DNA from 3 places in the Rhodococcus sp. MT28 genome. Region 2 is predicted to be linked to each of the others. Evidence: riboswitches for the same ligand, from Rfam matches in the RefSeq annotation. Region 2 holds a riboswitch; each other region holds the start of a gene.

Region 1 (2,259 bases), on a different contig from region 2:
GTACTTCTTTGCTACTTCGGTGTTCTTGGTTGCGCGCTCGGTAAGGAAGGCGAATGCCAACCCGAGTACGAGCCAGAGCGTCGCCTGCGTAGCGAGCGAGGAAAGTCGGAACTCCCACAGCAGAGTTGCCGGGAAGTCCTCGCCCACCTCGTTGATGCCGGGAAGCGAGACGTAACCGATCGCGACGATCACCAGGAACGCAGCCACCGGAGCAGCGATGCGCACGCTGAGGAACTCGTGCCCGGAAACTGCCTTTGCCGCCGCTGCTGCCGCGGTGACGGACAGCAGCCCGAGAATCACGGCGGCCAGCCACAGCAGTGTGCGCTGGTTGATGGTGTCGGGATCTCCGACGGCCGGCGGATTGGCCGGGTACTTGAAAAAGGGGACAGCCTCGATAGCCAGCCAACCACCGACGGCGATGGTGATCGCCAACAAAGGCCCGGACATTCCGGTGAGTCGTCGAGCGTAATTGGCAACGACCGAGAAGATCGCCCCGAGTGCCAGTCCGGCAAGCGCCGTGCCCAGGAACAGCCCGGCGCGCTGCCCGTCGCGGCTCACCAGTGGTTCTTCTTCGTCACCGTGCGAATGCCCAGCGGCTTCGCCGGAAACCTCACCGGTGGCGCTGTTGGCTTCTTCGATCGCAATGGCAGCGTTGACGTGCGGTTCACCCAGCACGAATGCAACTCCGCCGGCAAGGATGCCTGCGATCAGACCAGCCAACAAACCACGAATGAGAAGCTTCGTGAAATTGTCGGCTAGTGGCACGGCAGGCCCATCAAGTGTCGACCGTCGTGCATCAATTCATGCATGTACATGCCGGTGCGAGAGATAGCGCCCTGGTCGAATCCGACCAGGTAGAGAGCCAGCATCGCGAACAGAACTACTGCAGCGGCGAGGAAAGCAAGACGAGTCGAATCGATCGACGTATCGGGAGAATAGGCGAGAGCCATCGAAGCCTCCTGGGATTTTCGCGTCCCCTAGGTCCATGCGATGGCCGAAGTGTCTGGCTGTCGAAATTGTCGTGCCGAAAAAGGCACTTCACCTCGAATTACAGTGGCGCGACCGCTCCGGGCTTTCACCGGATTCCTGTCGGACCATCGCGTTTACATGCGAACTTTTGCACTACAGCCCGCACCGTGTCAACGCGTGAAGCCGAGATGACCGTCGATTGTGCCCGCCAAGGCAGGCACAATCGCTCGAGATCAGCTCTTTGCGGCGACGTCCAGGACAACTTCGAATTCGAGCAACGACGCACCCGAAGCGACGGGCTTCGCGCGCTCGCCGGAATGGGCTTCACGGGCGGGGCCGTCACGCCAATCGGCGAACGCCTGCTCGGACTCCCACTGAGTCACCACGAAGTAGCGGCTCTCACCGGCGGTGGGGCGGAGGAGTTGGAATCCGAGAAAGCCCGGGGAGTTCTCGACTGCGTGAGCGCGTGCTGCGAAGCGCTTCTCCAGTTCGGGGCCGGCGCCCTCGGGGACCTCGATTGCATTGATCTTCACGACTGCCATGCAAGCGACATTACCCGCGCACCTTCACCGCGTACCGTGACACTCGTGTTGCATGACGAAGGTGGAACGGGACAACCGATTCTGTTGTTGCACGGCCTCATGGGCAGCTCCCGAACGTGGCGACGCCAGGTGCCGTGGATCCGCGAGTTCGGCCACGTCTACACCTTTGACGCTGCCGGTCACGGCAGGCCGGCGCCAGCGGCACTGACTACCGAGGCATTCGTCGAGGACCTGACATCGGCGGTTGCGTCCATCGAGGAGCCGATGATCGTGATCGGTCATTCGATGGGGGCTCTGCATGCGTGGTGCTTCGCCGCCGCGCATCCCGAAAAGGTTTGTGCGCTGGTCCTCGAAGACATGGCCCCGGACTTTCGTGGACGCACCGCTGCGGACTGGGCGCAGATGATCTCGGCGTGGCCGCAGCCGTTTGCTTCCGAGGAGGCGATGAAGGAATTCTTCGGCCCCGTCGCCGGCCAGTACTTTCTCGACTCTTTCGACCGCCGCGACGACGGGTGGTACCTGCACGGCGACGTGTCGACCTTCCGCGACATCTCGGAGGAGTGGGGCACGAGGCATTTCTGGGATCAGTGGAAGGCGATCGAGGTGCCGACCTTGCTGATCGAGGGAGAGTTCACCATCACCCCCGAGGGACAGATGCGAGAGATGGCCGAGAGGCCGGGAACTCGGTACGTATGTATTGCCGATGCAGGCCACCTGGTCCACGACGATCAACCGCAGCGCTATCGCG
Region 2 (2,259 bases):
GCAGAGGAGATCGACCCACTGCTCGTACCGGACGCCGGCGGGATCGGCTACGACGGTGTCGCCGTACAGCGGAAGATCAGGGAAGAGGACTTCGGCTCCGAGTTTCACGCCGATCCCGGCGAACGGCCACAACGCGCCCGAGTAGCCGCCGGCGCCGTGGATGCCGAGAACACGAACCGGCGCGTCTGGAACCACGGCCCGTGCGACGTGGACGGTGTTGCCGTTCCACTCCCACCACGTCGGGGTCGGCGCCGGCATGTGGTCGGTGTACCGGTCGGGCATAAACTTCGAGTAATCGGCGCTGGTCACCTACACAATTCTCGGTATCGGCGTCGCGGCTGACAACTCGCATCGGAGGACCGTGTCGACTCGGCGGAAAAGGCCCTCCCAGCAGCGCTCGAGGGCTACCTACGACGCGATCCTGGAGGCAGCTACTCGCGTTTTCGCTTCGGAAGCCATGGCAGCGACCACCAACCGGATCGCTGACGAAGCAGGGGTGTCGGTGGGCTCGCTCTACCAGTATTTCGGCGACAAGTACGAGATCCTCTCGGAGTTGGCGAACCGTCACGTGAGTGCTGCGCGGGAGAGTTTTGCGCTCTGCCTTGCCGACATCGTCGAGCGTGAGCTCACCCCGGACGAGGCCGTGAGGATGTTGGTGGAGTGCGCGGTCGAAGTGAACAGTAAGCCGCGAGAGTTCTTTCACCTGCTCTACGATCAGGTTCCGCGTACGCATGAGCTCATCGAGCAGGTCGAAGGAATGAATCGTCAACTGGTACTCGGCTTTTCGGAGTACCTCCAGAGCTACGGTTTCAGTGCGGAGGATGCGTTGTTGACGTCGCGGCTGACCGTGACTGCCGTGGACAGTCAGGTGCATCGGGTTGTGCTGGAATCGGATTCACCCGAAGAACTTCGAGTGCGAACGGAAGCCGTCGTACGGCACGCGAGATCGATGATCGGGTCGCAACCTTGATCCGGTGTCGAGAATGGTGACCACAGTCCGTTATGGTTCTGACGTCATCATCGAGGTAATGGGAAGTCGGTGCAATTCCGGCGCGGTCCCGCCACTGTGAGGTCGTCCCTGCGTCGACCGTAGCCAGATACCACCCTCGTTGACGTTGTGTCATGCCACGAGGATGGATCGGTCACACCATGAATGCTGTTGGCGGAGCTCTGTCTCCACCTACCCACCTGCCTTCGCCGAAGGCTGGTGCGCCTCGAGGACGGCTCAGTCCGGGTATCGTGCTGCCCGCTCTGCTGGTCGTCGCCGTGCTCTCTGCTGTGTGCGCGTTGGCATTCGGATCCGAGATGCTCCCCGTGTCCACTGTGGTGGACGTGGTGCACTCGCGCTTCGGAGGCCCACCCGTCACGCGTTCCGAACTTGCGATCGTGTGGGGGATCAGAGCACCTCGGGTACTGCTCGGTCTGGCCGTCGGCGCTGGTCTTGCCGTCGCCGGCGCGGTGGTGCAAACCCTCGTCCGTAACGCTCTTGCCGATCCCCACCTGCTGGGAGTGTCGTCCGGCGCGAGTGTCGGTGCCACCGCCGTCATCACCACCGGACTGTTCGCCGGCGCGGGAGTGTGGGCGCTCAGTTTCGGCGCGATGATCGGGGCGTTGGGAGCTGCGATTCTCGTCTTCACCATCGCGACGCTGCAAGGCGGTATCACTCCACTGCGATTGGTTCTGACCGGCACCGTTACCGCATCCGCCCTGTCGGCGATCGCGAGTTTTCTGGTGCTGCGTACCAATGATTCCCAGGCCGCGCAGTCCGTATTGTTCTGGCTCCTGGGAAGTTTGGCCGGGGCATCCTGGGACAAGTTGTGGGCGCCGGTCATCGTTGTGTTCCTGCTGACGGCAGCGGTGTTCGCCCTGCACGGTTGGCTGGATGCGCTGGCGGCCGGACCGGACGTCGCGGCTTCGCTCGGTATTCCCGTCCGAACCCTGCGAAACGTGCTGTTCGGCGTGCTGGCAGCGTTGGTCGGCACGATGGTTGCAGTGTCCGGCGCGATTGCCTTCGTAGGCTTGGTCATACCGCACGTCACACGCATGCTCGTCGGAGCCAGACATCGAGTGGTGTTACCGGCGGCAGCACTGATCGGCGCGTCCTTCCTGGTGTGGGTCGACGTCGTGGCGCGGACCTCGTTGCGGCCGACCGAGATCCCGCTGAGCGTGGTGACCGGGGTGATCGGGGCCCCGCTGTTTCTCCTGCTTCTCGGCCGTCGGCGCTACCGATTCGGTGGCAGTTCGTGAGCGCCCGAGCCC
Region 3 (2,259 bases), on a different contig from region 2:
GCCACACGATAGAGGCATCACCGATCGGGCGGATTCACCCGGTAACCGTCACCCGTCGCGATCACATCCGCTACGTCCCCGCGGGGACGTCCACAACTGCGGTCGCACCCGGCCCAGTGCTGGCGCCCGACAACGGGAAGTTCTGCCTGCTCGACGGCGGTGATCGCGTCGGCGCGCACATCGGCGAGCGACTTCTCGCATCCCGGACTTCCGGTGCAGGCGGTGACCTCGAGCCACGGTGAGTTCTCGTCGAAGATCAACCCCATGGGTGCCAGCACCCGGACTACCTGCTCGGCTGCCCATTCGTCGAGGTCGAAGATATGCACCGATCGCCACGGTGTCACGACGACGGGCTTGTCGACGGCTGCGAGGAACTCGGCCAGCCGAGCGTCGAGCAGTCCGAATCGCAGGCCGCCGCCCAGAGCTACGGTCCCGTCGCGCTGCTCGAGCCAGCCGATAGTAGGCCGTGCATCCGGCGTGAGGTCCGCAGCACCGGTGGACTCGGCGCTCAGACCCAGCTGCTCGAGGGTGCGTTCGATTCCGTCCGGAACCTCGGCCAGGCGCCAGTGCTTGTCGCGGACGTCGAGGAATGATCGAGCCGCCTCGAGGAGCAATTCGACGGCGTCGTCCGCCTGGACGAGATGAGTGGTGTGGTGACCGGCGAGCACCAGTGAATGCTCGGTGGCGCTGCGCGCATGGAGTCCGAAATCGCCCCGTAGCCCGGTGATGTCTCCGCGCCCGTCGTCGAGGGTGAACAGGGTTCGCCCTGGCAGATCTGCCAATGCTTGATCCGCTTGGATCGCCGAATCGAGACGGTGGACCAGTTCACGAATGTCGGCGACGCCCCCGATACGGCCGGACAGTGGGGACGCGAGGATGTTGCGCACTCGTTCGTGCGTCGCGGACGGCAGCAGACCGGCCGAAGCGATACGCGCCGCGAAGGCTTCGGGGTCCGAGACCGAGCGCAGTTGTACGTTGCCCCTCGAGGTGAGTTCCATCTGCCCGTTGCCGAGATCGCGCGCTGCGTCGGCGAGCGTCTGCAATTGGACCGGGGTGAGGAGTCCGCCGGGTAGGCGCACGCGTGCCAGTGCGCCGTCGGCGGCGTGGTGAACTTGCAGTGCACCCGGGCACGCGTCTGGCTGTGAACGGTCCGTGGGCATGGCTCCAGGGTACGACCTGTCATGAGTGCCTTCTGCGGACCGGTAGCATCACCACCACCAGTGACGGCAGTTGAGGAAACCGGTGAGAGTCCGGTGCGGTCGCGCCACTGTGAGTGTTGCTCGAGCGGGACGTGTTTCCGCTCGGAAACACGAGTCAGACCCTCAACCGCCGTCGATGACAGATCTGTGCCACGGGGCGCGAAACCCCAGGAAGGCTTCACCCGTGATTCTTCTGCTCTCCACGTCCGACACCGATCTGCTGAGCGCCCGCGCCAGCCAGGAAGCCGGCGACGGCGTCTCCTATCGCTGGGCCAACCCCTCACGCTTGCTGGTCTCGGAGGACTTGCCGCCCTTGCTCGACGGCGTCGACCTCGTGATCGTTCGTATCCTCGGTAGCCGTCGCAGCTGGGAAGACGGCCTGGACATGGTCCTCGCCTCCGGACTCCCCGTAGTCGTTCTCGGCGGCGAGCACGCGCCGGACGCCGACCTCATGGAGTGCTCGACGGTTTCCGCCGGTGTCGCTGCCGAGGCTCACAACTACCTGGCCGAGGGTGGCGCACAGAATCTGGCACAGCTGCACCACTTCCTGTCCGACACCGTCCTGCTCACCGGCCACGGGTTCGAACCGCCGGCCCACCTGCCTTCCTGGGGCATCGCTGATTTCGCGCCCGATCTCGACTCGGCGAGCGGTCCGGTCATCGCAGTTCTGTACTACCGCGCCCAGCATTTGGCCGGAAACACCCGGTACATCCAGGCGTTGTGCGACGCGGTCGCCGAGGCCGGTGGCACCGCGCTGCCGATCTACTGCGCATCTCTGCGAACCGCAGAAGCCGAACTTCTGAGCACGCTCCGCCGCGCCGACGCCATGGTCGTGACAGTTCTTGCTGCCGGTGGCACGAAGCCCGCGACCGCGTCCGCCGGTGGCGACGACGAAGCCTGGGATGTCGCCGCACTCGCTGCGCTCGACGTCCCCATCCTGCAGGGCCTGTGCCTGACCAGTAGCCGCGCCACCTGGGACGAGAACGACGACGGACTGTCGCCTCTCGACGTCGCGACCCAGGTCGCGGTGCCGGAATTCGACGGCCGCATCATTACCGTC

The links. A riboswitch is a leader RNA that binds a small molecule or an ion and turns the genes downstream of it on or off. The one in region 2 is predicted to bind cobalamin.
Region 1: it holds a riboswitch for cobalamin, as region 2 does, so the genes downstream of both, AC1Q6C_RS23205 (CbtB domain-containing protein) here and AC1Q6C_RS28990 (FecCD family ABC transporter permease) in region 2, are expected to answer to the same signal.
Region 3: it holds a riboswitch for cobalamin, as region 2 does, so the genes downstream of both, AC1Q6C_RS15785 (cobaltochelatase subunit CobN) here and AC1Q6C_RS28990 (FecCD family ABC transporter permease) in region 2, are expected to answer to the same signal.

Annotation. Positions count from the first base shown of each region.
Region 1 is NZ_JBXAFD010000006.1:150,803-153,061, forward strand. Features, by position in the region: gene AC1Q6C_RS23200 (CbtA family protein) at 1-765, opposite strand, end outside; gene AC1Q6C_RS23205 (CbtB domain-containing protein) at 756-950, opposite strand; cobalamin riboswitch at 976-1,114, opposite strand; gene mhuD (mycobilin-forming heme oxygenase MhuD) at 1,203-1,511, opposite strand; gene AC1Q6C_RS23215 (alpha/beta fold hydrolase) at 1,557-2,259, shown strand, end outside.
Region 2 is NZ_JBXAFD010000012.1:60,624-62,882, reverse strand. Features, by position in the region: gene AC1Q6C_RS29000 (alpha/beta hydrolase) at 1-309, opposite strand, end outside; gene AC1Q6C_RS28995 (TetR/AcrR family transcriptional regulator) at 362-970, shown strand; cobalamin riboswitch at 987-1,122, shown strand; gene AC1Q6C_RS28990 (FecCD family ABC transporter permease) at 1,240-2,247, shown strand; gene AC1Q6C_RS28985 (ABC transporter ATP-binding protein) at 2,244-2,259, shown strand, end outside.
Region 3 is NZ_JBXAFD010000003.1:690,406-692,664, reverse strand. Features, by position in the region: gene cobG (precorrin-3B synthase) at 18-1,160, opposite strand; cobalamin riboswitch at 1,212-1,344, shown strand; gene AC1Q6C_RS15785 (cobaltochelatase subunit CobN) at 1,384-2,259, shown strand, end outside.